Regions from separate parts of the Streptomyces cinereospinus genome, predicted to be linked through region 2. Evidence: riboswitches for the same ligand, from Rfam matches in the RefSeq annotation. Region 2 holds a riboswitch; the other holds the start of a gene.

Region 1 (14,573 bases), on a different contig from region 2:
AGGGGGGTGTTCAGGACGGACATGTGGCTACGACTCCTCAGCCGGCGGTGTGGGCGGCGTACTCGTCGGCGGAGAGCAGGTCGGCGGGCTCCTCCGCGATGCGCACCTTGAACAGCCAGCCGCCTTCGAAGGGGGCGGAGTTCACCAGGGACGGGTCGTTCACCACGTCCTCGTTGATCTCGGTCACCTCACCGGTGACGGGGGAGTACAGGTCGCTGACCGACTTGGTCGACTCCAGCTCGCCGCAGGTCTCGCCCGCGGCCACCTGGGAGCCCACCTCGGGGAGCTGGGCGAAGACGACGTCACCGAGGGCGTTGGCGGCGAACTCGGTGATGCCGACCGTCGAGACGCCGTCCTCGGCGGCCGACAGCCACTCGTGCTCCTTGCTGTAGCGCAGCTGCTGGGGGTTGCTCATGGCCTGAATTCTCCTGTACGCGGGGGAGTGCTGGTGAATGGGGGACTGCTTGAACTGCGTGTGAGCAGGGGAAATATGCAACGGGTCACGTGGACCCGAGCCCAGTGTCTACTTCTGGCGCTGGTAGAACGGCAGCGCCACGACCTCGTACGGCTCGTGGGTGCCCCGGATGTCCACCCCGACGCCCGGCGTGCCCGGAGCGGCGTGCGCGGCGTCGACGTAGGCCATCGCGATCGGCCTGCCCAGCGTGGGGGAGGGGGCGCCGGAGGTGACCTCGCCGATCACCTCGCCGCCGGCCACCACGGCGTACCCGGCGCGCGGGACGCGGCGGCCCTCGGCGATCAGGCCGACCAGGACGCGCGGCGGGCTGGCCTCGGCGCGGGCGGCGGCCTCGGCGAGGGCCTCGCGGCCCACGAAGTCGCCCGCCTTGCCGAACTTCACCACCCGGCCGAGCCCGGCGTCGAAGGGGGTGAGGGAGGTGGTCAGCTCATGCCCGTACAGCGGCATGCCCGCCTCCAGGCGCAGGGTGTCCCGGCAGGACAGCCCGCACGGGACCAGGCCGGCGCCGGCGCCCGCCTCGGTCAGCGCCTCCCACAGCGTGACGGCGTGCTCCGGCGCGACGAACAGCTCGAAGCCGTCCTCGCCGGTGTAGCCGGTGCGGGCGATCAGTGCCGGGACGCCCGCGACGGTGCCGGACAGGCCGGCGTAGTACTTCAGACCGTCGAGGCCGGCGTCGGTGAGCCGCCCGAGGACGCCGGGGGACTCGGGGCCCTGGACGGCGACCAGGGCGTAGGCGTCCCGGTCGTCGCGCACGGCGGCGTCGAAGCCCTCCGCGCGCTCCGTCAGCGCGTCCAGGACGGTCTGCGCGTTGCTCGCGTTGGCCACGACCAGGTACTCGGTCTCGGCGAGCCGGTAGACGATCAGGTCGTCGAGGATGCCGCCGTCCGCGCGGCAGATCATGGTGTAGCGGGCGCGGCCGACACCGACGGAGGCGATGTCGCCGACGAGCGCGTGGTTCAGCAGCCGCGCCGCCTGCGGGCCGGTGACCGTGATCTCACCCATGTGCGAGAGGTCGAACAGGCCGGCCCGCGTGCGCACCGCGAGGTGCTCGTCGCGCTCGGAGCCGTAGCGCAGCGGCATGTCCCAGCCGGCGAAGTCGGTCATGGTGGCGCCCAGCGAGCGATGCAGGGCATCGAGCGCGGTACGACGGAGTGCGGTGCTGCTCATCGGTCGGTCTCCCAAGGCATGACGGCGAGGTCGTTCCTCCCCATCTGTCATCGGAACCTGAGAGGTTCGCCATGACCGTCGGGACAGACGGTGAGCACGGCTTGCACCTTGGGTGGAGCCACTGCGGCAGCGGCCCGCTTTTCAGATGTGCCTCGCCCGCGCGGTGACGGGGCCTGAGAGATTCAAGGGAGGGACTTGCTCCTTCGGCGCCCCGGTCATGTCGTGCCCGGGGACTCTCCCGCGCGGATTCAAGCGGCCGGTATGCAGTTGGCGGGCTCATCATTGCACGCATCGCCGCCGGGCGGCAGGGGGCCTCGTCCGTGGGGGGCGCATCGCGGCAAAGGGGAGGCACGGAGCGTCCCCAGCCGGGCACAGTGTGCTGTAGCAGGCTTGTTGCGGGAAGCGGACGGAAACGCGAGACGCCTCGTATTACCTTCTCTTTACACTCGAAGGGGACGGTAACTCGTGAACCGCCCCAGGGGAGGACGATCACGGTGAACAGGACCACGGCCTACGCGGCCACCGCTGGCCTCGCACTGCCCGAGCAGCCGACCGCCCCGGCCCGGGGCGCGTGCGCCCCGCTGCCGTCCCCCGTGGTCCGCGACCTGCGCGAGCGCGCGGGCCGCAGCCCGCACGCCCTGCTGTTCGGCCCGCACGACCTCGTCGTGATCACCGGGCTGCCCGGCAGCGGCAAGTCCACCCTCATGCGGCGCGCGGTCCGCGGCCGGCGCGTCGACTCCCAGGACACCCGCGACCGCTGGGACGGCCGTACGCCGAGCTGGCTGCCCTACGCCGTCTACCGCCCCCTCGTCCGCCTCGCGCACTACGCCGGGCTGCGCCGCGCCCTGCGCAGCGGCGAGGGCGTCGTCGTGCACGACTGCGGCACGCAGGCCTGGGTGCGTGCCTGGCTGGCCCGCGAGGCCCGCCGCCGCGGCGGCACGCTGCACCTGCTGCTGCTCGACGTCACCCCCGAGCAGGCCCTGGCCGGCCAGCGCGAACGCGGCCGGGGCGTCTCGCGGTACGCGTTCCTGCGCCACCGCCGCGACGCCGCCCTGCTGCTGCGCCGCGCGCACCGCGGCGACCTGCCCCGCGGCTGCGGCGCCGCCGTCCTGCTCGACCGCGCGGCGGCGGACGCCCTGCGCCGGATCGGCTTCACGGGCTGACGCGGCGCGCGGGGCGGGCGGCGCGCTAGCCTTTTCAGCCGGCAGCACTGGTACGGAGCAGGTGGTAGGCAGATGGACCTCTCGGGGGACTTTCCGGCGCAGGCGCACCCCCATCCGCACGGCGGGTGGCCCGGCAACGAGCTGGAGGAGGTGCTGTCGGCCTCCCTCGGCGTCCCGTCGGCGGGCGCCCGCATCGTGGAGGTGCTGGGCCGCAGCTTCGTGTGGGTGCCGCTGCCCAGCGGCGGCGGCCCGCACAGCGGCCCCCTGGACCTGCCGGGCATCGAGATCGGCGGGCAGGCCTACGTCCCCGTGTTCAGCTCCGAGGAGCAGCTGCGCCAGGTCGCCGGCCCCCACATGGCGTACACCGTCGCCCCCGCCGTCGAGTTCGCCCGCGGTCTGCCCCCGCAGGCGGGCATCGCGGTGAACCCCGGCGGCGTGGTGGGCGTCCCGCTCCCCCCGCCGGCGGTCGCCGAACTCGGCCGGGCCGGCCGCACCCCCCTCGACGGCCCCGCGAACGGCGGCCGGGTCCGCCTGTACGAACCCGACTGGCAGGACGACCCGGTGGACTTCCTCGCGGCGGCGTCCGCGGAGTTCGCCGCCCTCGGCGTCGTCACCGCGGCCCGCCGCTGCCTGGCGGCGATCGAGACGGCCGACCCGGTGATGTTCGTCGGCGTCGAACTCTCCCAGTGGGAGGGCGACCTGCGCGCCGCCCCCCTGGACGCCCTGGGCCGGGCCCTGGGCAGGACGCCGGTGGCCTGGCCGGTCAACCTGGTCCTGATGGACGTGGCCCAGGACCCGGTGGTCGACTGGCTGCGGGAGCGGGTGCGCCCCTTCTACCAGCACGGCCGGTGAAACGCCCGCGCGGACGGCCGGCCCCGGGGCGCGGGGACCTGCGCGTCCGGCCACGGACGGCCCGCACTCGCCGGGACGACACAGTTCCCGAGTCGGCAGGCGCCTTTAAGCTAGGGTCACGGCTCGAACAGGGCGTTGCACGAAGGGGCGGTACACAGTGAGCGCGAGCGGCACGGGCACGGCCGCGGCCGGCCAGGTCGAGCACCTGCTGCGCCAGGTGACGCCGGGGCGCTACGACGCCTACGAGGCACTCCTGCGCGCCCTCGCCACCCCCCACTCCGGCCAGGTCTGGATGCTGCTCTGGCACGGCCAGGCCGGCAGCCCCGACGCCCAGTACGGGAACATGGAGGTCGACGGCTACGGCTACGCGCCCTGCGTCACCTCCGCCCAGGAGCTCTCGGCGAGCGGCTGGATGCGCAGTTACGAGGTGGTCGACGGCCTGGACGTGGCCCGCACCCTCTACCCCGACCACTACGGCCTCTGGCTGAACCCGCACGCCCCCGGCGGCGGCGTCGGCATCCCCTGGCTGGACCTGCGCCGCATCGCCACCGGCCTCGACCGCCAGCCCGCCGGGCCGCTGCGGCTGTCCGAACCGGGCATCCAGATCCCGCAGTTCTACGCCCTGCTGTCGCAGAACGCCCATCGCACCCCGGCCGTCCGCTCCCTGCGCCGCGCCTGGGTCCAGCCCGCGCTCGGGGCGCCGTACCTCGCCATCGGTCTCGACGTGTACGACACCTCCCCGTCCGCCGTGGACTCGGTGCGGGCGATGATGCAGCAGTCGATCGGCGCGGTGCCGGACGGGCTGCCGGTGTCGACGGTGGCGATGACCGACGAGTTCGACCCGGTCGCGATGTGGCTGCGCGTCAACTCCCGCCCGTTCTACGACCGTGAGGCCCACGCCGCTCCGGCGCCGGCCCCGTTGGCCGGCGGTTACGGATACCCGCGGCCTTACTGACCGAGGGCCGTACCGACCGGGGGCCGTACCGACCGGGGGCCGTACCGACCGAGGGCCGTACTGACCGAGGGCCGTACTGACCGAGGGCCGCGCCGGACGTGGGCCTTCCCACGACAAGGCCCGTGCGGGCCTTCATCGTTGCGTTCGGTAACCGTACCCTTGCGTCCGCATAACGGAATCCGCAGACAGCATCACGGTTGCGCATCCTTTCCCCGTCAAGTCTGGCGACAGATCTCCAAAGCGTTGAAGACTCCCGCCCCAGGGGTTCACACCCCAGGGCATGACGGATTGACACGGATTCAACACGCCGCTACAGCGGCAAGTGCGGGCCCGGCTACCGCCGGTCGAGAGGGGTCCCTGCCAGATGACGGCACCATTGCACGACCCGACCGTGGAAGCGGCCCCGAGTGCGGCCGAGGAAGCGGCGCTGGTCAGCGGCGACGCAAAGGCCGTACAGGGACGGTCCCTCGGGCGTATCGCCTGGGAGCGGCTCAAACGCGACAGACTGGCCCTCGCGGGCGGCGTCGTGGTGCTCCTCCTCGTCCTGGTCGCCGTGCTCGCGCCGGTGATCACCGGCCTGGTCGGGCAGGACCCGGAGACCCACCACGAGGACCTGATCGACCCGCTGTTCGGCACGCCGATCGGCTCGCTCGGCGGCATCAGCGGCGAGCACCTGCTCGGCGTCGAACCGGTCAACGGCCGCGACATCTTCGCCCGGATCGTCTACGGCGCCCAGATCTCCCTGCTCGTCGGCTTCCTGTCCGCCGCGGTCGCCGTGGTCCTCGGCACCGTGCTGGGCATCCTCGCCGGCTTCTTCGGCGGCTGGGTGGACACCGTCATCTCCCGGGTGATGGACGGTCTGCTGGCCTTCCCGCAGCTGCTGTTCATCATCGCGCTGGTCTCCGTCATGCCGAACGAGCTGCTGGGCCTGAGCGGCACCGGTGTGCGCCTGTTCGTGATGATCCTGGTCATCGGCTTCTTCGGCTGGCCCTACATCGGACGCGTGGTGCGCGGCCAGACGCTCTCGCTGCGCGAACGCGAGTACGTCGAGGCGGCCCGGTCGCTGGGTGCCGGGCGGTTCTACATCCTGTTCAAGGAGCTGCTGCCCAACCTGGTCGCGCCGATCATCGTGTACACGACGATGATGATCCCCACCAACATCCTCACCGAGGCGGCACTCAGCTTCCTGGGCGTGGGCGTCAAGCCGCCCACGGCCTCCTGGGGACAGATGCTGTCGAGCGCTCTCGACTACTACGAGTCGGACCCCATGTACATGGTCATCCCGGGCGTGGCGATCTTCATCACCGTCCTGGCCTTCAACCTCTTCGGCGACGGCGTCCGCGACGCGCTGGACCCCAAGGGCTCCCGCTGAACCGCCGTACCGCTCGTGACCCGTGGCGCAAGGCACGGGGTCTCTCATCAATTCCGGAGGATCCGAGATCGTGACTACCCAACGCACCTCAGGGCGGCGCAAGCAGGCCATGGCCGCTGCCGCCGTGGTCGCCGCGCTGCTGACCACGGCGGCGTGCGGCGGCGGCGGCGGTGAGGACGGCGGTTCGCAGAACGGCGCGGCCGGCTACGACGCCGCGAACAACAAGGTCGCCCAGGCCGCGCTGGCCGAGAAGGGCGGCACCCTGAAGTTCGCCAGCGCGCAGGATGCCGACTCGTGGGACACCACGCGCGGTTACTACGGCTTCATGTGGAACTTCGCCCGCTACTACAGCCGCCAGCTCGTCACGAACAAGACGGAGCCGGGCAGGGCCGGCGCCGAGCTGACCCCGGACCTCGCCACCGGTCTGGCCGAGATCAGCGACGACGGCAAGACCTACACGTACACCCTGCGTGACGGCGTCACCTGGGAGGACGGCAAGCCGATCACGTCCAAGGACGTGAAGTACGGCATCGAGCGCGTCTGGGCGCAGGACGTGCTCTCCGGCGGCCCGACGTACCTCAAGGAGGTGCTCGACCCCGAGGGCGAGTACCCGGGTCCGTACAAGGACAAGTCGGCGGACAAGCTGGGCCTGAAGTCCATCGAGACGCCGGACGACAAGACGATCGTCTTCAAGCTCCCGGAGGCCAACTCGGACTTCGAGGAGATGCTGGCGCTGATCTCCGCCTCCCCGGTCCGCCAGGACAAGGACACCAGGTCCAAGTACGGTCTGCACCCGTTCTCCTCGGGCCCGTACAAGTTCGCGTCCTACAACCCGGGCAAGGACCTCGAACTGGTCCGCAACACCCAGTGGAAGCAGGCCTCGGACCCGGTGCGCAAGGCGTACCCGGACGAGATCACGGTCAAGTTCTTCTCCAACGCCAACGACCTGGACGCCCGGCTGATCGCCGGTGACTACGACCTGGACCTGGCCCAGACCAGCCTCTCGCCGCAGGGACGTTCCACCGCCCTGAGGGAGCACAAGGAGAACCTGGACAACCCGGTCTCCGGCTACATCCGCTACGCGGCCCTCGCGCAGAACGTGAAGCCGTTCGACAACATCCACTGCCGCAAGGCGGTGCTCCTCGGCGCCGACCACGTCTCCCTGCAGACCGCGCGCGGCGGCCCCGTCGCCGGCGGCGACATCGGCACCAACATGCTGCCGCCGGGCATCCCCGGCGGCGAGGGCCAGAAGTACGACCCGTACGCGATGGCCGGCGCCGACAAGAAAGGCAACGTTGCCAAGGCCAAGGAGGAGCTGAAGGCCTGCGGTCAGCCCAACGGCTTCAGGACCACCATCGCGGTCCGCAACAACAAGCCCGTCGAGGTGGCCACCGCCGAGTCGCTCCAGGCGTCGCTGAAGAAGGTCGGCATCCAGGTCGAGATCGACCAGTACGACGGCGCGCAGAACTCCAGCGTGATCGGCAGCCCCTCCAACGTGGAGAAGAAGGGCTACGGCATCATCATCATGGGCTGGGGCGCCGACTTCCCGTCCGTCCAGGGCTACGGCCTGCCGCTGTGGCACAGCAAGTACATCCTGGAGAGCGCCAACAACAACTACGCGCTCATCGAGGACAAGGCGATCGACGGCCTGTTCGACGACTACGTCAACACGCTGGACGACGCCGAGAAGACCCGCATCGCCACGGAGATCAACCACAAGGTGATGGACGGCGCGTACTACCTGCCCTTCGTCTTCGAGCGGTTCCTCAACTGGCGCTCGGACCGGCTGGCGAACGTCTACACCACGGACGCGTACAGCGGTATGTACGACTTCGTCAACCTCGGCCTGAAGAACACGAAGTAACCGGCACACCCGCCGTACGGCACGAAAGGCAGGTGAAGGCCGGCGCGGCGTGACCGCGGGCCACCCGGGGCACCTCCCACGCTCATGAGGCGGTGGGGGAGACCGGAGGCGGCCCGCGGTCCGCGGCGGGCCGTTAGCTGTGCTCGCTTACCTCATCAGGCGGCTGTTCGCCGCCGCAGTGATGCTCGTGGTCATCGTCATGGTGGTCTTCAGCATCTTCTTCCTCATCCCCGAGTGGGCGGGCGTCGACGTCGCCCTGAGCTTCGTGGGCAAGCAGGCCGACCCCGCCGCCGTCGAGGCCGTGCGGGTGAAGCTGGGCCTGGGCGACCCGATCTACGCGCAGGTCTGGGAGTTCTTCAAGGGCATCTTCGTGGGCCGCACCTACGCGGCCGGCGGTGACGTCACGCACTGCGCCGCGCCCTGCTTCGGCTACTCCTTCCGCAGTGAGCAGGCCATCTGGCCGGTGCTGACCGACCGTTTCCCGGTGACCCTGGGGCTGGCGCTCGGCGCGGCCGTGCTGTGGCTGGTCTTCGGCCTCGCCGCGGGAGTGCTCTCCGCCCTCAAGCGGGGCAGCTTCTGGGACCGCGGCGCGATGATCGTCGCCCTGGCGGGTGTCTCCCTGCCCATCTACTTCACCGGTCTGCTCAGCCTGGCGGTCTTCTCCTACGGACTGGGCTGGATCGACGGCGAGTTCGTCCCCCTGGAGGAGAGCCTCACCGGCTGGCTCGGCGGCATGATCCTGCCGTGGGTCACCCTCGCCTTCCTCTACGCGGCGATGTACGCCCGCATCACGCGCGCCACCATGCTGGAGATCCTCGGCGAGGACTACATCCGCACCGCCCGCGCCAAGGGCCTGCGGGAGCAGGTCGTCATCCGCAAGCACGCGATGCGCTCGACGATGACGCCCATCCTCACCATGCTCGGCATGGACCTCGGCGCCCTCATCGGCGGGGCGATCCTGACCGAGACCACCTTCTCCCTGCCCGGCCTCGGCCAGGCCGTGCTGAACGCGATCAAGAACCAGGACCTGCCCGTCATCCTGGGCGTCACCCTGATCACGTCGCTCGCGGTGCTCATCGCCAACCTCGTGGTGGACGTCCTGTACGCCGTGATCGACCCCCGAGTGAGGCTCTCATGACCGAACTGAGCAAGACCGGCGCGGCCGTGGGCGAACCCGTCACCGCCGCCGCGCCGACCGCCTTCCTCGACGTACGCGACCTCAAGGTGCACTTCCCGACCGACGACGGCCTGGTCAAGTCCGTCGACGGGCTCAGCTTCCAGCTGGACAAGGGCAAGACCCTCGGCATCGTCGGCGAGTCGGGCTCCGGCAAGTCGGTGACCTCGCTCGGCATCATGGGCCTGCACACCGCCGGCCAGTACGGCCGGCGCAAGGCGCGGATCTCCGGCGAGATCTGGCTGAACGGCACCGAGCTGCTGTCCGCGCCCGCCGACCAGGTGCGCAGGATGCGCGGCCGCGAGATGGCGATGATCTTCCAGGACCCGCTGTCCGCGCTGCACCCGTACTACACGATCGGCCAGCAGATCGTGGAGGCGTACCGCATCCACCACGACGTCGACAAGAAGACCGCCCGCCGCCGGGCGGTGGAGATGCTCGACCGGGTCGGCATCCCGCAGCCCGACCAGCGCGTCGACGACTACCCGCACGAGTTCTCCGGCGGCATGCGCCAGCGCGCGATGATCGCGATGTCGCTGGTGAACAACCCCGAACTGCTCATCGCGGACGAGCCGACCACCGCCCTGGACGTGACCGTCCAGGCGCAGATCCTGGACCTGATCCGGGACCTGCAGAAGGAGTTCGGCTCGGCCGTCATCGTCATCACCCACGACCTGGGCGTCGTCGCCGAGCTGGCCGACGACCTGCTGGTGATGTACGGCGGCCGGTGCGTGGAGCGCGGCCCGGCCGAGAAGGTGTTCTACGAGCCCCGCCACCCCTACACCTGGGGCCTGCTCGGCTCGATGCCGCGGCTCGACCGCGACCAGCAGGAGCGTCTCGTCCCGGTCAAGGGCTCCCCGCCCTCCCTCATCAACCTCCCGTCCGGCTGCGCCTTCAACCCGCGCTGCCCGTACGCGGACATCCCGAAGGACGACGTCACCCGCACGGTGCGCCCCGAGCTGACCGAGGTCGGCAGCCGGCACTGGGCCGCCTGCCACATGTCGCAGGAGCAGCGGGAGCGTATCTGGACCGAAGAGATTGCGCCGAAGCTGTGAGCGAGGAAAAAGCAGTGACCGTCCCTGCCCAGAGCGGCGGCGCCACCCTCACCGAGGGCGCCGCCCCCGGCGAGACCCTGCTGAAGGTGACCGGGCTCCAGAAGCACTTCCCGATCCGCAAGGGCCTGCTCAAGCGGCAGGTCGGCGCGGTCCGGGCGGTGGACGGCCTGGACTTCGAGGTGCGGGCCGGCGAGACCCTCGGTGTCGTGGGCGAATCCGGCTGCGGCAAGTCCACGATGGGCCGGCTGATCACCCGGCTGCTCGAACCGACCGCCGGGACGGTCGAGTTCGAGGGCAAGGACATCACGCACCTCGGCGTGGGCGGGATGCGCCCGCTGCGCCGCGACGTGCAGATGATCTTCCAGGACCCGTACTCGTCGCTGAACCCGCGCCACACCATCGGCACGATCATCGGGGCGCCCTTCCGGCTCCAGGGCGTCACGCCCGAGGGCGGCGTCAAGAAGGAGGTGCAGCGGCTGCTGTCGGTGGTCGGGCTCAACCCCGAGCACTACAACCGCTACCCGCACGAGTTCTCCGGCGGTCAGCGCCAGCGCGTCGGCATCGCCCGCGCGCTGGCCCTCAACCCCAAGCTGGTCGTGGCCGACGAGCCGGTCTCCGCGCTGGACGTCTCCATCCAGGCGCAGGTGGTGAACCTGCTGGACGACCTCCAGCAGGAGCTCGGCCTGACGTACGTGATCATCGCGCACGACCTGTCCGTCGTCCGGCACGTCTCGGACCGGATCGCGGTGATGTACCTCGGCAAGATCGTGGAGCTGGCCGACCGCGACCAGCTCTACACGTCGCCGATGCACCCGTACACCAAGGCCCTGCTGTCGGCGGTGCCGATCCCGGACCCGGCCCGCCGCGGGGCCAAGAGCGAGCGCATCCTGCTCAAGGGCGACGTGCCCTCGCCGATCTCCCCGCCCAGCGGCTGCCGCTTCCACACCCGGTGCTGGAAGGCGACGGAGATCTGCCGGACCGCCGAGCCGCCGCTGCTCGAACTGCGGCCGGGCCAGCGGGTCGCCTGCCACCACCCGGAGAACTTCGCGGACCAGGCGCCGCAGGACACCGTGCTGCTGACCGCCGCGAAGGAGGCGGCGGAGCTGGTGGCGGACGAGGTGCTGGCGGAGTCCGCGGAGACGAGCGCGGCGGTGGCCGCGGAGGTGCACGGCACCGTCCAGGACGGCACTGCCCAGGACGGCACTGCCCAGGACGGCACTGCCCAGGACGGCACCGTCCAGGACGCCGCCGCCCAGGACGCCGCCGCCACGGACGCGAAGGGCACCGCGGCGGCCGACGACAAGTAAGCCGCGCCCGGCCCCCGCCTTGCTTCGGAAGGCGGGGGCCGGGCGCTGGGTGAGAATGTCAGGGTGCTCCAGCAACTGTTCACCCCGTCCGTCCAGCACACCCTCGATCTGATCGGGATCTTCGTCTTCGCGATCTCCGGCGCCCTGCTGGCCGTCCGCAAGAACTTCGACGTCTTCGGCATCGCCGTGCTCGCCGAGGCCACGGCGCTGGGCGGCGGGCTGTTCCGGGACCTGATCATCGGCGCCGTGCCGCCGGCCGCCTTCACGGACCTGGGGTACTTCGTCACACCGCTGCTCGCCGCGCTCCTGGTCTGCTTCCTCCATCCGCACGTGGAGCGCATCCAGGCCGGGGTGAACGTCTTCGACGCGGCCGGCCTGGGCCTGTTCTGCGTCGCGGGCACCACCAAGGCGTACGAGTACGGACTCGGCCTGCACGCCTCCGCCGCCCTCGGCCTCGCCACCGCCGTGGGCGGCGGCGTCCTGCGGGACGTGCTTGCCAACGAGGTGCCGTCGCTGCTGCGCTGGGACCGCGACCTGTACGCCGTCCCCGCGGTCGTCGGCTCCGTGATGGTCGCCGTGTGCATCCGCTACGACGCCCTCAACCCGCTGACCAGCACCCTCGCCGCCGCCACGGCCTTCGTGCTGCGGCTGCTGGCGATGCGCTTCCACTGGCGCGCGCCCCGGGCGTGGAACCGGCGCTCGACCGTCCGCGAGGAGGAGCCGCCACGGCAGCCGACCGCAAAAGCTACCGCTTAGTAGTTTCTTGTTGTACGGTACCGCCATGGCTCAGGCATCCCAGGCGACCATCGGCAACAGCGAGTTCGACCGCGACACCGCCGTCACCCGGCGCTCCGAGGGCGTCTACGACATCGACCTCTCGGCGGGGTGGACCATCGTCAGCGCCGTCAACGGCGGCTACCTCCTCGCCGTCCTGGGCCGCGCGCTCGCCGACGCGCTGCCGCACCCGGACCCGTTCACCGTCTCCGCGCACTACCTGACCGCCTCGCAGCCCGGCCCCGCGGTCGTCCGCACCGACGTCGTGCGCACCGGCCGCACCCTCTCCACCGGCCAGGCCTCGCTCTTCCAGTACGACGACCAGGGCCGCGAGGTCGAACGGGTCCGCGTCCTCGCCTCCTACGGCGACCTCGACGCCCTCCCCGACGACGTGCGCACGACCGCGCGGCCGCCCGCGATGCCGCCGACGGACCAGTGCTTCGGGGCCGAGGGCGGGCCCGCACCCGTCGACGGCAGCTCGGCCATCGCCGACCGGCTGATGCTCAAGCTCGACCCGTCGACGCTGGGCTGGGCGCTGGGCTCGCCGTCCGGCAAGGGGGAGATGCGGGCCTGGTTCGGCCTCAGGGACGGCCGGGACGCCGACCCCTTCTCTCTGCTGCTCGCGGTGGACGCGCTGCCGCCGACCGCGTTCGAGATGGGCCTGTCCGGCTGGGTGCCGACGGTCGAGCTGACCGTGCACGTGCGCTGCCGCCCGGCGCCGGGCCCGCTGCGCGTCTGCCTCACCACCCGTAACCTCGCCGGCGGCTTCCTGGAGGAGGACGCCGAGGTGTGGGACAGCGCGGACCGGCTGGTGGCGCAGTCCCGGCAGCTGGCCCGGGTGCGGCTCGGGTCGTGAGGCGCGCCGCGCCGCACGCACGGCCCGGCGACCGGGTGTTCCGAACGCCGCCCCGGGACGCGCTGGTCGCGTGCCCGCCTCGAGGACGCCCTCAGTCCAGCCAGTGGGCGCGGCCGATGCCGATCAGCCGCAGCCGGCGGGCCGCCAGCCGGGCGACCCGCTGCTGCTCCTCCGCGGAGCCGAGCGCCTCCAGGAAGAGCGAGGCGGTGACCAGCGTCTGGTCGACGTACAGGCCCGCGAGCATGGACAGGTCGTCGTCGCTCCAGCCGCCGGCCGCGCGGTCCTTGGCCAGCTCGGCCGTCACCTCCTCGGTGAACAGGGCCAGTTGGCCGCGGATCGCCTCGCGCACGGACCGCACCCCGCCGTGCTGCTCGCGGGCGACGAAGCGAACGTGGGCGGGGGTGCGCCCGCACGTGACCGCCGATCAGCTCCACGACACGGCCGATGCGTTCGCCGCTGTCGCCGGCCGTGGACACGATCGTGCGGATCGTCGGGTGCAGGCTGCCCAGCGCCTCCTCGACCAGTGCCACCCCGAGGTCCGCCGTGGAGCGGAAGTGCCGGTAGAAGGCGGTCGGGGCGACACCGGCCGCGCGGGTGACCTCGCGCAGCCCCGGACTGCTCAGGCTCTGCTCCTCCAGCAGGCCCAACGCGGCGTCCAACAGCGCCTGCCGGGTCTTCTGCTTCTGTGCCTGCCGGATGCCGAGCGGGTGACCCATGCCATGCAGTCAACAGCTGTTCTCCGGAATGGAGAAGTCATGGGACTCGCTGCACCGGTAAGTCAGTGAACAACTGTGAACGCAAGCGCCGACCGCACCCGCCGAGCGCCGCACCGGCATCCGGGGCACCGACGGCATGGCCGTCGCCTCCTTCGTCCTCGGCCTGCTGGGCGCGCGGTCAGGAGGTGCAGCCGGGCCGCCGCGCAGCCAGGGGGCCTGCTCGTCCTCAGCCTCTTCCCGGCCCCGTGGCCGTCGCCCTGGCCGCCGTCGGCCTCCGGCGCGGCACCGACCGCCCCTCCCGCGCCTGCCCCGGTCTCGGCCCGGGCGTCGCCGACCTGGTCGTCCTGGCGGCGTCCACGCAGGCCGACGACTCGATCTCGGGGCGCCTCCGACGGAGCCGGCCCGGACTCCGGTCCACCTCACCCCGGCTCGGCGGCCGCGGCGCCGTAGAATCGGCGGCACCATGGCATACCTCGACCACGCCGCGACCACCCCGATGCTCCCGGAGGCGGCAGAGGCACTCACCGCCCACCTGCGCAGCACGGGCAACGCCTCCTCCCTCCACGCATCCGGACGCCGGGCCCGCCGCACCGTCGAGGAAGCCCGCGAGACCCTCGCGGAAGCCCTCGGCGCCCGCCCCAGCGAGGTCGTCTTCACCTCCGGCGGCACCGAGGCGGACAATCTCGCCGTCAAAGGCCTGTACTGGTCCCGGCGCGACGCCGACCCGGCCCGCACCCGGGTCCTGGCCAGCCCCGTCGAGCACCACGCCGTGCTGGACGCCGTGCACTGGCTCGGCGAGCACGAGGGCGCCACCGTCGAGTACCTCCCGGTCGACCGCCACGG
Region 2 (14,573 bases):
GGCATCCGCATCGGCGTGTCCACGACCTGGAAGTCGTCGGCGTCGAACAGCTTCAGCAACGGGACAGCGCGATACGGCTCTTCCTCATCGGTCAAGGTCAGGGCCACTGCCGAGACGGCAAGCACCGCGCGGATCTGTCCGTCGAACCGGACCCGGTCCCCGACCGCGATCCGAGGCGGTCGCTGCAGCTTGCTCACCGTGTTCCCCTCCCGGCGCTGACCAGGCTCTCCGTTCCCAGCAGCCCGGACTCCAGATCCGTCACGAGCCGCCCGGACCACAGCAGGTGGAACAGCACCGGCAGGACCTGCAGTCGGTCACCAACCCGCTCGGCTCCGGCCCACAACGGCAACGGCTCCGAGAACACCTCCAGCAGCCGGGCCGCGACGTCCGGCGGCCGTCCGGAGCGGTCACGCCGATAGCGGGCCAGCCACCGGACGTTCGCCATGAGCACCGGCTCCGGCGTGCCCACGTGCTGAAACTCCCAGCCCACCGCATCGCAGGCCAGGCGGGTCGCCGCGAAGGCCTGCGCGGTCCGCTCATCCATGCGGTCGCCGGCGCGGACGTCGATCACACGGCCTCGTCCGTCACCGAGCCGTACGAAGTAGTCAGGGGCGTGACGCCGTGATCTCTGCCCGTCGTGCCAGTGCAGCCAGAACGGCTGGGAGCCGATCCCGACGACCTCCGGGTCCCGGTCCAGCAAGATCAATCGATCCCGCTCGAGCCACGACTCGTAGCCCACGTGATCGCCGACCGTCACCGCGTAGTACCAGCCCGCGAAGCTCTTCTCGCCCTTCGTCCAGCGGAACGGACGTACAGGTTCCGCCTCCTCGAAGCGTGTGTTCCAGGCCCTGCCCAACGGCAGTCGAAGACGCTCTCCAGACCTCAGAAAGTCCAGCTCAAACGCCGAAAGCGCCTCATCCCCGAACGCCCGTACAGGTGTGGCCACCGTCGTCCCGCCCCCTCGCAAGCCCAACCGCCGCGAACGTAGAGCAGCAGCCGGTCAAACTTCAGCGAGAACGGTCAAAGTTCACTGAGACGAGTCAGATGGTCTGACAAGTCCCCTCCGCCGTCACCCGTTCGACAAGCCCTCTTCGCCGTCACCCGTTGTCCCGTCTCACTCAATCGAGTCGTTTTCTCGACAAACCGAGTCGTTCAGGCTGATCTCAGCGCACCCCGTCGCACGACTGCACGCGCAGGGGGGTGCCGTACGGCTGTACCGGCTGGAATGGATCAGGCAGGACCGTGCGTCGCGTTGTCGCACTGAGCCATTTCGACGCCGAGTTGGGAACCCAGTTCCTCGAAGCCCAGTGCGGCCGCAACACGCCGCGAGGCGGGAGGACGCGCGCGCCACTGCGGCAGCAGCCCGGCAGCGAGGGCATGAGCGACGGCGGCTGAGCCCGTTACTCGCGCCAGCCCTCGCCCTCGCACTTCTGGGGCCGTCAGCACGCCGATATGGGCTGTCCGCCTCGGCCAGGCCCGATATCCCGCGGCAGCAACCACCTGGCCATGCTCGCGCACCACGAACGCCGGCGACGTGATGTCGTCCAGAGCAGCCTCACCAGCGTCCTCATGACCAGCCACCTGCTCCAGGATCCGCACATCCGGGTGAGCGGCCGGCAGTTGCCGTACCGTCAACGCACCAGACGCCACCGGGCGGAAAGTGGCTGGGGACACGTACGCCAGCGCCGCCGGCCCGAGCACCCGAGTCACCGGAAGAACCTCACGGACCGCAGTGCTGTCCACGACGGCTTCAACCGGCAGTCTCCCGAGTGCGCCACGAACGATCACGGCGGCACTGTCACTCGGCGCGGTCACGACCGCTGATCCGCCCAGAGCCACCACTCCGACCCAGCCGACCGGACACAGCCCGGACCGCGGGGAGACCACCACATGCACACCGCCCGGCGGGGCGAACGACACCGGCACCCGGGCCAGGTCTTCCCAGAGCCCACGGGCCCGGACCACCAACGCATCCATCGACATGGCGCCGATCCTGTCAATCGAAGCAAGCTGCCGACCCGCGAATCAACCAGCGGCGTCGGCGGATGCGGCACGGAGACGCTCCATCGACGTCGTCTCAGGAGAACCGGACCGGTCGGTCTCGGCCCCGCGGAACGCGCCGTCATCACCGCCCTGCACGCCTACGAGGCCGCCCTGGAGCAGGCGGGCGACCAGCGTCGAAACGCGCAGCCGGGTGAGCGGGCCTGGCGCAGTCGGCGCGGCGCGGCCTGCTGAGCAGCCGCTCTCGCTTCTCATCGAGGCGCGGACGACGGACTTCGTTGAGACAGGACACCCGTCGCCAGAAACGAGCCAGTGATCACGAATTGGCCTTGGTCTGCGGCTTCGCGGGGCTCTTACCGTCATGACCATGCAGATGCGAATCGTCGACGCCTTCACCGACCGCCCCTTCGCCGGCAACCCGGCCGGCGTCCTGCTCCTCGACGCCTTCCCCGACGCCGACTGGATGCAGAACGTGGCCCTGGAGCTCAACCACCCCGAGACGGCGTTCTCCCACCCGCTGCCCGAGGGTGGCGAGGCCGACTGGGCGCTGCGCTGGTTCACCCCGGCGACCGAGGTGCCGATGTGCGGTCACGCAACGCTGGCCACCGCGCACGTCCTGCACACGACGGGCGCCCACCAGGGCCCGGTGCGGTTCGCCACGCGCAGCGGCGTCCTGGTGGCGACACCCCGCGAGGACGGCTCGATCACTCTGGACTTCCCCACCGCCCCGCTCACCCCGGTCGACCTCCCCGGGGGACTCGCCGAGGCGCTGGGCGCGCAGCCGCTGGCCGCCTTCGACACCGGCCCGAACGTCGGTGACCTGCTGGTGGAGCTCGCCGACGAGCGGACCGTCCACGCCCTGCGCCCCGACCACAGGGCCATCGGCGCGCACTCGACGCGCGGCGTCATCGCCACTGCCCGCGCCGAGAACCCCGCCCTCGGCTACGACTACGTATCCCGGTGCTTCTTCCCGAACCTCGGCATCGACGAGGACCCGGTGACCGGCAGCGCCCACACGGCGCTCGCCCCGTTCTGGTCCGGGCGCCTCGGCCGCGCCGAACTGACCGGCCTGCAGGCCTCGGCCCGCTCCGGCCGCGTCCGCACGGAGCTGCGCGGCGAGCGCACACTGCTCGGCGGCCGGGCGGTGACGGTGATCGAGGGCGAACTGCTCGCCTACTAGGGTCTGTCCTCAGGCGGTGGGCAGCCAGTCCACCTTGCCGGCCAGCAGCGCGTACCCGACGAACGCCCCGATGTCGAGCAGCGCGTGCGCGACCACCAGGGGGCCGACGCGACCCCAGCGCCGGTACAGGAGGACGAAGACGACGCCCATCACCATGTTGCCGACGAAGCCGCCGATGCCCTGGTAGAGGTGGTACGAGCCGCGCAGCACGGAGCTGGCCGCCAGGGCGGCGCCGGGCGTCCAGCCCAGCCGGCCGAGCCGGCGCAGCAGGTAACCGACGACGATGACCTCTTCGACGATCGAGTTCTGCAACGCCGAAAGGATCAGCACCGGGAACTTCCACCACACGTCGGGCAAGGCCTCGGGGACGACCGTGAGGTTGAAACCGAGGCCGCGTGCGGCGAGGTAGAAGGCGATCCCGGTGCTGCCGATCACCGCGGCGACGACGGCTCCGCGCCCCAGGTCGGGCCAGGGGCGGGTGCGGTCGAGACCCAGGGTGCGCAGGCTCTGCCCCTCACGCAGCAGGAAGTGCGCGACCAGGGCGACGGGGACCAGCGCGGTGGCGATCCCGAACAGCTGCCAGGCAAGGTCGAGCCAGGGGCGGCCGGGAGCGGCGGAGGCGTTGAGGGTGGCGGCCTGGTCCTTCAGGCCGCCGGGCCTGGTGACGGACCCGACGAAACTGATGACCGCGGACACGGCGCTGGCACCGAGCGAGACGCCGAGCACGAGCAAGGTCTCGTCCCGCAGCACCCGCCGCGACGGCCGCTCCACCGCGTCTCCCGCCCGTGACCCCACCGCACCCTGCACGCCCGCCTCCAGCCGAGTAGTCCAGTGCACCTCTTCGCCTCAACCGCGAAGATCCCACCGGACAGCCTCGCAGACGCCCCCGCACCCCGACGCCCGGCCCCACCTCACCGCCCCGCGCCCGGGCCCGGGCCCGGGCCCGATGAGCGAAGCCGCCGCCGGGCGGCAGAGCTCCCGGCACCCCGCTACAACGCCCAACCGCGCGGCTCCCGGCACCCCGCTACCCGCCCAACCGCAGAGCCTCCGGCACCCCCACCGGCCAGGCGTGCACCGGATCGCCCTGGCGCATCAGCTCCGCGTAGCGCCGCGTCGTCGCGGCCAGCGCGGCCTCCCGGGACAGGCCGCTGTCCAGGGCCCGGTGGAACGTCGCCACCTGCCAGGACGCTCCGTTCACCCGGCGCCGGCAGCGCTCGTCGATCACACCGAGGTAGAAGTCGCGGTCGGCCGGTTCGACGCCCCACGCGTCCAGCCCGGCCGCGGCGAGCGGCAGCAGTTCGTCCCGGACCAGGCCGACCGCGTCGACCTCGGCCGTACCGCCGTACCGCCCCCGCCGCGGCCAGGTGAAGCGCGCCTCGACGCCGTACCGGCACGCGGCGTCGAAGTTGGCCGCGGCGGCCTCGAAGGGCAGCCGGGTCCACACCGGCCGGGAGTCCTCGGCCAGGGCGCGCACCAGCCCGTAGTAGAAGGCCGCGTTGGCGACGACGTCGGTGATGGTCGGCCCGGCGGGCAGCACCCGGTTCTCCACCCGCAGATGCGGTACGCCGTCGGCGACGTCGTACACGGGCCGGTTCCAGCGGTACACCGTGCCGTTGTGCAGCACCAGCTCGGCGAGCTTCGGGACGCCACCGGCGTCGATCACGGCCAGCGGGTCCTCGTCGTCGCAGATCGGCAGGAGCGCGGGGTAGTAACGCAGGTTTTCCTCGAAGAGGTCGTACGCCGAGCTGATCCAGCGCTCCCCGAACCAGGTGCGCGGCCTGACCCCCTGCGCCTGGAGCTCGGGCGGGCGGGTGTCGGTCGACTGCTGGAACAGCGGCGGCCGGGACTCGCGCCACAGCTCCCGGCCGAACAGGAACGGCGAGTTCGCCCCCACGGCGATCTGCGCGGCGGCCGCCGCCTGCGCGGCGTTCCACACATCCGCGAACCGCCCCGGCGTGACCTGGAGGTGCAGCTGCACGGAGGTGCAGGCGGCCTCCGGCGCTATCGACTTCGACGTGCACGTCAGATGCTCGACTCCGTCGATGTCGAGCGTGAAGTCCTCGCCCCGCGCGGCCACGATCTGCTCGTTGAGCAGCACGTAGCGGTCCACGTCGGACAGGTTGGAGGAAACGAGGTCGTCCCGTTCGAGGGTCGGCAGAATACCGATCATCACGATTCCGGCGTCCACCTCACCCGCTTTCCGGTGGGCATATGCCAGAGACGTACGGAGTTCCTCCGCGAGCCGGTCGAATACCCGCCCACCCAGCCGATGGGGGGTGATGTTCACTTCCAGGTTGAACATGGCGAGTTCTGTTTGGAAATCTCGGCTGGCGATCCTTTCGAGGACCTCCCCATTGAGCATTTTGGGCATGCCGTCGGCACCGGCGAGATTCAGCTCGATCTCCAGCCCCATGAGGTTCTTCGGCCGATCGAACCGCTTCTCCTCCAGCAACCGCTCCAGTCCCCGCAGGCACTGCTGGAGCTTCGTGCGGTAGCGCTGCCGATCGGACAGGTCGAACGCGCCTGCCACGACCTTCTCCCCCATCGAAGTCCCTCCTCGGTGGGCGGCCGAGAGATCCGGCCGCCGGTGTCCGGGTCAGGGTGGATAATGCCCAGCCCGAGCGATCCGTAACTCCCCCGGCGATCTCCCACAGCCGCTACTCTGGTCACTTGCACCAAGGAAGACCAGCGGCACATTCACCGGGCATGAGGCAGCGCGCATTTTCCGCCGCCGGAGACCTCGTGAAAAACGCCGACGAGAATTGGCCGACCGCGGCACGGGCATTTTCCGAGGTCATCGAGGTGTCCCCCCTTCGGAATCAGGATGTTCTCCCACGTATCGCCGACTGAATGAACTCTTGTGCGAGTGCCCGGAGACGGTTAGACGAAACACTGGCTGAACAAATGTCGTATAAACTCGGTCGACAGGGCAGAAGGCTGGCACCCATGGTCGGAGGAAACTGCCGTCGCGATCACGCCCGGCAGGCCTCACACTCACACCATCGCTCGCAGACCCCGGCCCCGCCTCTCTGTCCTTCCCTGAGCTGACAGCGCTGTCTGCCCACGCCCCCCTCGCGTCACCCTGCCTGTCGAACGAGAGGCGACCCACCATGCCGCTGCATGTCCCTCCGGCTCCCGCGCCCGCACTCCGCTCCGTCCTCGCGGCCCTCGATTCCCCCACCGCGGTCCGCGAGGCCCGTACCCCCGCCCTGCGCAGCGCCCAGGGCGCCGTGACGCCCGAGCTGCCGCTGCCGGTCCACGCACTGGACCGGATCACGGCCCAGGGCGAGCCGGTGACCCGGCTGACCGGCTGGCGTTTCCTGATCCGCTCCGGCGACCACGTGGTGGCCGCGGCGGAGACGATGCTGACGCCGGACGGCTGGGCCTTCTCGCACTTCTTCGAAGGGCCGTACATCGTCTCGACCGAGCGCGCGCTGCGTCAGGCCGAGACGCTCACCCAGTCGTACCAACCGCGCCTGCTGTCCGTACCGGGCCTGTACATGCTCACGCTCTGGCTGCACGGCGACTGCACCTCGGACGGCACCGCGGGCCATCCCGCGGCGGCCGACCTGCTCGTCCCGCTGGCTCCCGCCCCGCCCGGCATCGCGGCCAACCGCCCGCACCAGGTCGCCGACCTGCTCCCGGTACTGACCCTCCGGGTGCCGCCGGCCCCGCCCACCCCCTTGCTCGGCTCACCCGCCTGACGGCCGAGCCGGACGTCACGCGGCGAACTCCGTCCCTCGTGCCCCGTCACCGGAATTCCGGTGACGGGGTGCGCTGCCGTTTCCGACGTTTTTCCTGTTTCCGCTGGTACGCCGCCGTCCTTCCGGAGTGAAATTCCGCTCCGAAGAGCGCTTTTCCACTCACCCGAGCACAATGCTCGCTCACAAGAGTGCACATTCGCTCGGACGAGCCGGAACCGCTTTCCGGTCCATCCGGACTAGCCTCATCCGGCTACCCCGAACCACCCGAAGGGACAGTGCAGTTGGGCTGAACCGTCCGCCCGGGTGACGCGTCCCAACCTGTGAAGAGGCGGTGCACCGAAATCCCTGCGGAACGACGCCCGCGGGGCAACACTGGGTCCGACCGACTTATCACAACGGGGGGCGGCCATGAACGACGCTTCACGCCGCGGGACAGACACCACGGCAGTCCCAGCCGACACGACAGAGCGAAAGATCCCTTCCATGTGCCAGCACCAGCCACCGTGCCCGACCGCCGACTCCGCCGACCGGGAATCCGCCCGTCTCGTGGCGCACCACCCGGAGCAGGGCTGGAGCCTGCTGTGCAACGGTGTCCTGTTCTTCGAGGACACCGGTGAGCTCCTGCCGGACGGCCAGATCATCGCCCCGCACCGGCTGCCGGCCGGCAGTCCCGTGATGACCGCGGCCTGATCATCTGAGAGGGCGGACCCTGGTCGTCCGCCCCCGCTCGGGGCGCGCAGTCGGACCAGTCGAACGCCGCGTGGCTTTTCGGTGACGTACATGCCGATCACCCACCCGGTGAAACCGCCGGCCACCTCGGCGGACGGACAGCGCCCGTCCAGTCCGGCCAGTCCGGTCCCATCCGACCGCAGCACCCCGAGCACCTCGCGGCGGGCGACGACCGCCGACACCGGCACGATGCCCCCGCCGAGCGCCTTGCCCAGCAGCAGCACGTCGGGGACGACGCCCTCGTGGTCCACGGCGAGCGTGCGGCCCGTGCGGCCCAGGCCCGACTGGATCTCGTCCGCGACGAACAGGCACCCCGCGCGCCGGGTCACCTCCCGCACGCCCGCCAGATAGCCGTCGTCCGGGACGATCACGCCCGCCTCGCCCTGGACCGGCTCGATCAGCACCGCCGGCCGAGAGGGCCGGCCCCGGGTCCGCCATGTCCGGTTGCCCCCTATCGTGACCGGCATGCACTCCTACACGATCGGCCAGGCCGCACGACTGCTCGGCGTGAGTCCCGACACCGCACGCCGCTGGGCGGACGCGGGCCGGGTGGCCACCCACCGCGACGAGAGCGGGCGGCGGCTCATCGACGGCCGGGACCTGGCCGCGTTCTCGGTGGAACTCGCCCGGGCGGGGGGCGGCGAGGAGGAGACGCCGTACACCTCGGCCCGCAACGCCTTCCCCGGCATCGTGACCGCGATCAAGCTCGGCGATGTCGCCGCCCAGGTCGAGATCCAGGCCGGCCCGCACCGCCTGGTCTCCCTCCTGACCCGCGAGGCCGTCGAGGAACTGGGCCTGGAGGTCGGCATGGAGGCCACGGCCCGCGTGAAGTCGACAAACGTACACATCGACCGAACTTGACGCTACGGCACCCACCACTCGCCCATCTCGCGCATACGATCATCCACGCGCCTGTTGCCTCGCGCATGCGATGACACAGCGGACTTCCACTTGGCATCTGCGTCAGCCTGATCGACGCAGGGGAAGGGCCCGGACGGCCGTTCTCCAGTGGAGCCGGACGCCGCCTCGTCGTGCGGGCCGGACGGCCGCCTCGCCGTGGAGACCGGACGGCCGCCTCGCGGAGGCCGGCGGGGCGGTTCGGCCGCCTCTCTCCGGAAGGCCGGCCGACCACCTCCCCGCCAGGCCGCCGTCCGGTCCTTCCCAAGTCGAAGGAGGCCGACGCCGCCGTCGTCCACCAGAACGACGTGCGCTCCGCCGGTGGCGAGGCGGAGGGTGAGAAGCTCCCCTGGCCGGCCGGTGGTCGGCGGTGTCGCGCTGCTCCTGGCGTTCGGCCGCAACGGGATGATCGGGCGGTGGCTGGACGCGTGGTTCGGCGTCACCGTGCCGTTCACCACGGCGGGCGTCGTGATCGCGGAGACGTTCGTGGCGATGCCGTTCCTCGTCATCGGCGTCGAGGGCCGCTGCGCGCCGCCGGCCCCCGCTACGAGGAGGCGGCGACCACCTTGGGCGCCTCCCGCTGCACCGCGTTCCGCCGCGTCGCCCTCCCGCTGATCGCGCCCTGCATCGCCGCGGGCTCGGTCCTGGCCTGGGCCGCGCGCTCGGCGAGTCCGGCGCCTCGATCACCTTCGCCGGCATCTTCCCCGGCCGCACCCGGGCCATGCCCCTGGCGGGCTACCTGGCCCCGCGGAACGACCCGGCGGCCGCGATTAACCTCAGCCTGGTCCTGCTCACGGTCTCGATCCCGGTCCTGGCAGGCCTGCGGGACCGCTGGTCGACCGCGTCGGACGCCATGGTCCTGGCCGACCGCCTGATCGTCATCGAGCACGGCGACGTCGTCCAGGAGGGCACCCCCGTCCGGGCCGCGTTTCTCAGGCCGCCCAGACCCACGCCTGCCCGGCCTGAGAACGCGGCGAGGGCCCCCGAGGGAGCCCTCGCCGACCTCATCGACCTCGCCGACCCGCGTCGGCCCGACGCGGGTCGCCGCCGCTCAGTCCTCGTAGGCGTCCAGCGGCGGGCAGGAGCACACCAGGTTACGGTCACCGAACGCCTGGTCGATCCGACGCACCGGCGGCCAGTACTTGTCGGCGACCGACACCCCGTCCGGGAAGGCGGCCTCGTCCCGCGCGTACGCGTGCTCCCACGCACCGGCCAGGGCTCCGGCGGTGTGCGGAGCGTTCCGCAGCGGGTTGTCGTCGGCCGGCCACTCCCCCGAGCCGACCTTCTCGATCTCCGCCCGAATCGCGATCATCGCCTCGCAGAACCGATCGAGTTCGGTCAGGTCCTCGGACTCGGTCGGCTCGATCATCAGCGTTCCGGCGACCGGGAACGACATCGTCGGCGCGTGGAACCCGTAGTCGATCAGCCGCTTGGCCACGTCGTCGACGCTCACCCCGGTCGCCTTGGTCAGCGGCCGCAGATCGATGATGCACTCGTGCGCCACCAGTCCGCCCGGACCGGTGTAGAGCACGGGGTAGTGCGGCTCCAGCCGCTTGGCGACGTAGTTGGCGCTCAGCACGGCCACCTGCGTGGCCCGCTTCAGTCCCTCGCCGCCCATGAGCCGGACGTAGGCCCACGAGATCGGCAGGATGCCCGCCGACCCCCACGGCGCGGCCGAGATCGGCCCGACCCCGGTCTCCGGCCCGGCCTCGGGCTGCAGGGGGTGGTTCGGCAGGTGCGGCGCCAGGTGCGACCGTACGGCCACCGGGCCGACGCCCGGGCCACCGCCGCCGTGCGGGATGCAGAACGTCTTGTGCAGGTTGAGGTGGGACACGTCGCCGCCGAAGTGGCCCGGCTTGGCGAGCCCCACGAGCGCGTTGAGGTTGGCGCCGTCGACGTACACCTGCCCGCCGGCGTCGTGCACCTGCGCGCAGATTTCGGCGACGTGCTCCTCGAACACGCCGTGCGTGGACGGGTACGTGATCATCAGCACCGACAGCTCGTCGCGGTACTGGTCGATCTTCGCCCGCAGGTCCTCGACGTCGATCTCGCCGTCCTCGGCGGTCTTCACCACGACGACCTTCATGCCGGCCATGACGGCGCTCGCGGCGTTCGTGCCGTGCGCGGACGACGGGATCAGGCACACGGTCCGCTGCTCGTCGCCGTTGGCGCGGTGGTACCCGCGCACCGCGAGCAGTCCGGCCAGCTCGCCCTGCGATCCCGCGTTGGGCTGCAACGAGACCTTGTCGTACCCGGTGACCTCGGCGAGCCGGTCCTCCAGCTCACGGATGAGCGTCAGGTACCCCTGGGCCTGCTCGGCGGGCGCGAACGGGTGCAGCTGCCCGAACTCCGGCCAGGTGACCGGCTCCATCTCGGTGGTCGCGTTGAGCTTCATGGTGCAGGAGCCCAGCGGGATCATGCCGCGGTCGAGCGCGTAGTCCCGGTCGGCGAGCCGGCGCAGGTAGCGCAGCATCGCGGTCTCGGAGCGGTGCTGGTGGAAGACCGGGTGGGTCAGGTAGTCGTCAGTGCGCAGCAGCCCGCCCGGCAGCACGTCCTCCGTGACGGCGTCCAGGGCCTCGATGTCCCCGTCGACGCCGAACGCGGCCCACACGACGGTCAGATCGGCCCGCCTGGTGGTCTCGTCGCAAGCCATCGAGACGTGGTCGGCGTCCACCAGCCGCAGGTTGACCCCGCTCGCGCGCGCGGCGGCGACGACGTCGGCCGCCCGCCCCGGCACCCGCGCGGTGACGGTGTCGAAATACGCGCCGGTGACGAGCTCGACGCCGCCGTCGCGCAGGCCCGCGGCGAGGACCGCCGCGTACCGGTGCGTGCGCAGCGCGATGCCCTTCAGCCCTTCGGGGCCGTGGTAGACGGCGTACATGCCGGCCATCACGGCGAGCAGCACCTGCGCGGTGCAGATGTTGCTGGTCGCCTTCTCCCGCCGGATGTGCTGTTCACGCGTCTGAAGTGCCAGCCGGTAGGCCTTGTTCCCGTCGGCGTCGACGGAGACGCCCACGAGCCGCCCGGGCAGGCTCCGTGCGAACTTCTCCCGCACCGCCAGGTAACCGGCGTGCGGCCCGCCGAAGCCCATGGGCACACCGAACCGCTGCGTGGTGCCGACCGCGATGTCGGCGCCCAGCTCGCCCGGCGACTTCAGCAGCGTCAGCGCCAGCAGGTCGGCGGCGACGGTGACGAGCGCGCCCAGCTCGTGCGCCTGGTCGATGACCGGCTTGATGTCGCGTACGGCTCCGGAGGCGCCCGGGTACTGGATCAGCACGCCGTTGATCTCCCGCCCGGCGACCTCGGCGGGGATGCCCCGGCGGAGGTCGGCGACGACGACCTCGACGCCGGTCGGCTCGGCGCGGGTCTCGATCACGGCGATGGTCTGCGGCAGCGCGTCCGCGTCGACCAGGAACAGGCCCTTCTTGTTCTTGCCCGTGCGCCGGGACAACGCCATCGCCTCGGCGGCGGCGGTGCCCTCGTCGAGCAGTGAGGCACCGGAGGTCGGCAGCCCGGTCAGGTCGGCGACCACGGTCTGGAAGTTCAGCAGCGCCTCCAGCCGGCCCTGCGAGATCTCCGGCTGGTACGGGGTGTACGCCGTGTACCAGGCCGGGTTCTCCATGACGTTGCGCAGGATGACGGGCGGGGTGAACGTCCCGTAGTACCCCAGGCCGATCATGGAGCTCAGGACCTGGTTGCGGTCGGCGAGCGAGCGCAGCTCGCGCACCACCTCGGCCTCGGTGCGGGCGCCCGGCAGGTCCAGGGCGTCGGCGTTCTTGATCACATCCGGGACCGCGGCGGCGGTGAGCTCGTCGAGCGAGCCGTAGCCGACCTGCGCGAGCATCTTGGCCCGCGCCTCCTGATCGGGCCCGATGTGGCGCTGCTCGAAGGGGATGCCCTGTTCGAGTTCGGAGAGCGGAATGCGCTGGGCGGTCATTGCGGAGGCCTCCTGGTCTGACGCGACCTTCGAGGGACACCACGGCACGGGTGCCCCGACGGCCTCCCCCTCTGTCATCTCGACCTGAGAGCTTCACCGGCCGTCCGGGGACGTCCGGCTTGCACCGTCGGTGAGAGCGGAAGCCGTGACACCCGCCCTGCTTTCCAGAGTGACCTCGTCCGTGCGGTACGTGGGCCTGAGAGATTCCGGGGAGGATTTGCTCCTTCGGCGCCTCCGGTGGTCTCGCCGGAGGACTCTCCCGCACGGGGTCAGCAGCCGTTTGCCAGACTACCAGCGAGGTCAACGCCCGGGCGTTCGAGTGGCCGCCTCCCGCAATGTGCTCTTTTGTTGTGCCTACGGATGAGTTGCGAGCAAGTGGAGGGCCCGTGCAGACCGACATCGATCCGCGCAACCTGATCGGCCGCAAGGCATTCGACCGCAACGGCACCAGGATCGGCACCATCGACGAGGTCTACCTCGACGACGCGACCGGTGTCCCGGAGTGGGCCGCGATAAGGACCGGCCTGTTCAGCAGGGACGCCTTCGTCCCGCTGGAGCCCAGCGAGCTGGTCGACGGCAGCCTGCACGTCCCCTTCGACCGGGCCCTGATCAAGGACGCCCCCGACTTCGGCGTGGGCCGGCACCTCTCCCCCGAACAGGAACTCCAGCTCTACCACCACTACGGCCTGGACGTGGCCGCGCCCCCCGCGTTCCCGGACCGCGACTTCGGCAAGCTGGCGGGTTCGGAGGAGACGTGACCCCGAGGGCTCAGCCCTGCGGCTCGGGTCTTCGCGCCACCAGCGGCAAGGGCTCCGCCGGCTCCAGCGCGGGATCGTCGACCCGGAAGGTCCGCACCCGCCCGGGCCCGGAGCCGGGTGTCTCGAACCGCACGGTCACCCTCCCCAGTCCACTGCCCTGCACCCACCCGTGCCCGTACCCGGCGTGCCGCACGTCGTGCCCGGCGGCCCATCGCCGCTCCGCCGGCTCGGGCTCCTCCCGCACCGGCTCGTCCGCCGGGGCGTCCTCCTCCCCCCCGCCCCGCTCCCCCGCCGCCTGCGCGAACAGATCCTCCTGCGTGTAGTCGGCCAGACCGCTGACCCCCACCCCCAGCAACCGCACACCCCCTGTGGTGTCCACGGAGTCCAGCAGCCGCGCCGCGGCCTCCCGCACCACCGCCGGATCGTCCGTGGGCCCCCGCAGCGTCTCGGACCGGGTCAGCGTCGAGAAGTCGTACCGCCGCACCTTCAGGACGATCGTCCGCCCCGACAGCCCGGCCCCGCGCAGCCGACGTACGCACCGGTCCGCGAGCCGCTGCACCTCCAGCCCGACCCGCGTGCGGTCGTGGATGTCCACGTCGTACGTGTCCTCGACCGACACCGACTTCGCCTCCCGCTCGGCGACCACCGGCCGGTCGTCGCGGGCCAGCGCCATGGCGTACAGCGCCTGCCCGTGCGCCTTCCCCAGCAGCCGCACCAGCTCGTCCTCGCCGGCCTCGGCGATCTCCCCGACCGTGGTGATCCCGGCCCGCCTCAGGTGGTCGCCCGTCGCGGGCCCCACGCCCGGCAACGTCCTTACCGGCATCGGACCGAGCAGCGCCCGTTCGGTGCCGGGTTCGATGAGCACCAGGCCGTCCGGTTTGGCCTGCTCGGAGGCGATCTTGGCGAGCATCTTCGAGGCGGCGAGCCCCACGGAACCGGTCAGGCCCGTGACGGCCCGGATGTCGGCCCTCAGCCTGACGCCCGCCAGCCGCGCCGACTCCCGGTCCCAGGCCGCCTCACCGGCCTCCAGGTCCACGAACGCCTCGTCCAGGCTCAGCGGCTCCACGAGCGGCGACAGCGCCCGCAGCAGGCCCATCACCTGGTCGCTGATCGTCCGGTAGAACCCGAAGCGCGGCACGAGGTACGCCGCGTTCGGCGCGAGCCGGCGCGCCTGGGCCATGGGCATCGCCGAGTGCACCCCGAACACCCGGGCCTCGTACGAGCAGGTCGCCACCACCCCGCGCGGCCCGAGCCCGCCCACGATCACGGCCTTTCCGCGCAGGCTCGGCTTGGACGCCTGCTCCACCGAGGCGAAGAAGGCGTCCATGTCGAGATGCAGGATCGTGGGCGCGGTTCTCACCTGTCCG

What was found. A riboswitch is a leader RNA that binds a small molecule or an ion and turns the genes downstream of it on or off. The one in region 2 is predicted to bind glycine.
Region 1: it holds a riboswitch for glycine, as region 2 does, so the genes downstream of both, gcvT (glycine cleavage system aminomethyltransferase GcvT) here and gcvP (aminomethyl-transferring glycine dehydrogenase) in region 2, are expected to answer to the same signal.

The regions. Positions count from the first base shown of each region.
Region 1 covers NZ_JBHMCY010000051.1:11,982-26,554, forward strand. The annotation lists gene glyA (serine hydroxymethyltransferase) at 1-23, opposite strand, end outside; gene gcvH (glycine cleavage system protein GcvH) at 38-415, opposite strand; gene gcvT (glycine cleavage system aminomethyltransferase GcvT) at 524-1,642, opposite strand; glycine riboswitch at 1,677-1,793, opposite strand; glycine riboswitch at 1,794-1,893, opposite strand; gene ACFF45_RS23965 (AAA family ATPase) at 2,137-2,805, shown strand; gene ACFF45_RS23970 (enhanced serine sensitivity protein SseB) at 2,878-3,657, shown strand; gene ACFF45_RS23975 (enhanced serine sensitivity protein SseB C-terminal domain-containing protein) at 3,815-4,612, shown strand; gene ACFF45_RS23980 (ABC transporter permease) at 4,977-5,984, shown strand; gene ACFF45_RS23985 (ABC transporter substrate-binding protein) at 6,055-7,848, shown strand; gene ACFF45_RS23990 (ABC transporter permease) at 7,988-8,986, shown strand; gene ACFF45_RS23995 (ABC transporter ATP-binding protein) at 8,983-10,077, shown strand; gene ACFF45_RS24000 (ABC transporter ATP-binding protein) at 10,092-11,384, shown strand; gene ACFF45_RS24005 (trimeric intracellular cation channel family protein) at 11,448-12,140, shown strand; gene ACFF45_RS24010 (thioesterase family protein) at 12,166-13,014, shown strand; partial or broken gene ACFF45_RS24015 (TetR family transcriptional regulator) at 13,106-13,730, opposite strand; gene ACFF45_RS24020 (cysteine desulfurase family protein) at 14,194-14,573, shown strand, end outside.
Region 2 covers NZ_JBHMCY010000067.1:19,609-34,181, forward strand. The annotation lists gene ACFF45_RS27635 (Mu transposase C-terminal domain-containing protein) at 1-197, opposite strand, end outside; gene ACFF45_RS27640 (TnsA-like heteromeric transposase endonuclease subunit) at 194-856, opposite strand; gene ACFF45_RS27645 (GNAT family N-acetyltransferase) at 1,231-1,983, opposite strand; gene ACFF45_RS27650 (PhzF family protein) at 2,369-3,181, shown strand; gene ACFF45_RS27655 (CPBP family intramembrane glutamic endopeptidase) at 3,191-3,988, opposite strand; gene ACFF45_RS27660 (glutamate-cysteine ligase family protein) at 4,206-5,726, opposite strand; gene ACFF45_RS27665 (hypothetical protein) at 6,292-6,885, shown strand; gene ACFF45_RS27670 (DUF5999 family protein) at 7,369-7,575, shown strand; partial or broken gene ACFF45_RS27675 (aminotransferase class III-fold pyridoxal phosphate-dependent enzyme) at 7,752-8,021, opposite strand; gene ACFF45_RS27680 (TOBE domain-containing protein) at 8,080-8,475, shown strand; partial or broken gene ACFF45_RS27685 (molybdate ABC transporter permease subunit) at 8,869-9,358, shown strand; gene gcvP (aminomethyl-transferring glycine dehydrogenase) at 9,563-12,448, opposite strand; glycine riboswitch at 12,623-12,720, opposite strand; gene ACFF45_RS27695 (PRC-barrel domain-containing protein) at 12,835-13,206, shown strand; partial or broken gene ACFF45_RS27700 (DNA polymerase IV) at 13,128-14,566, opposite strand.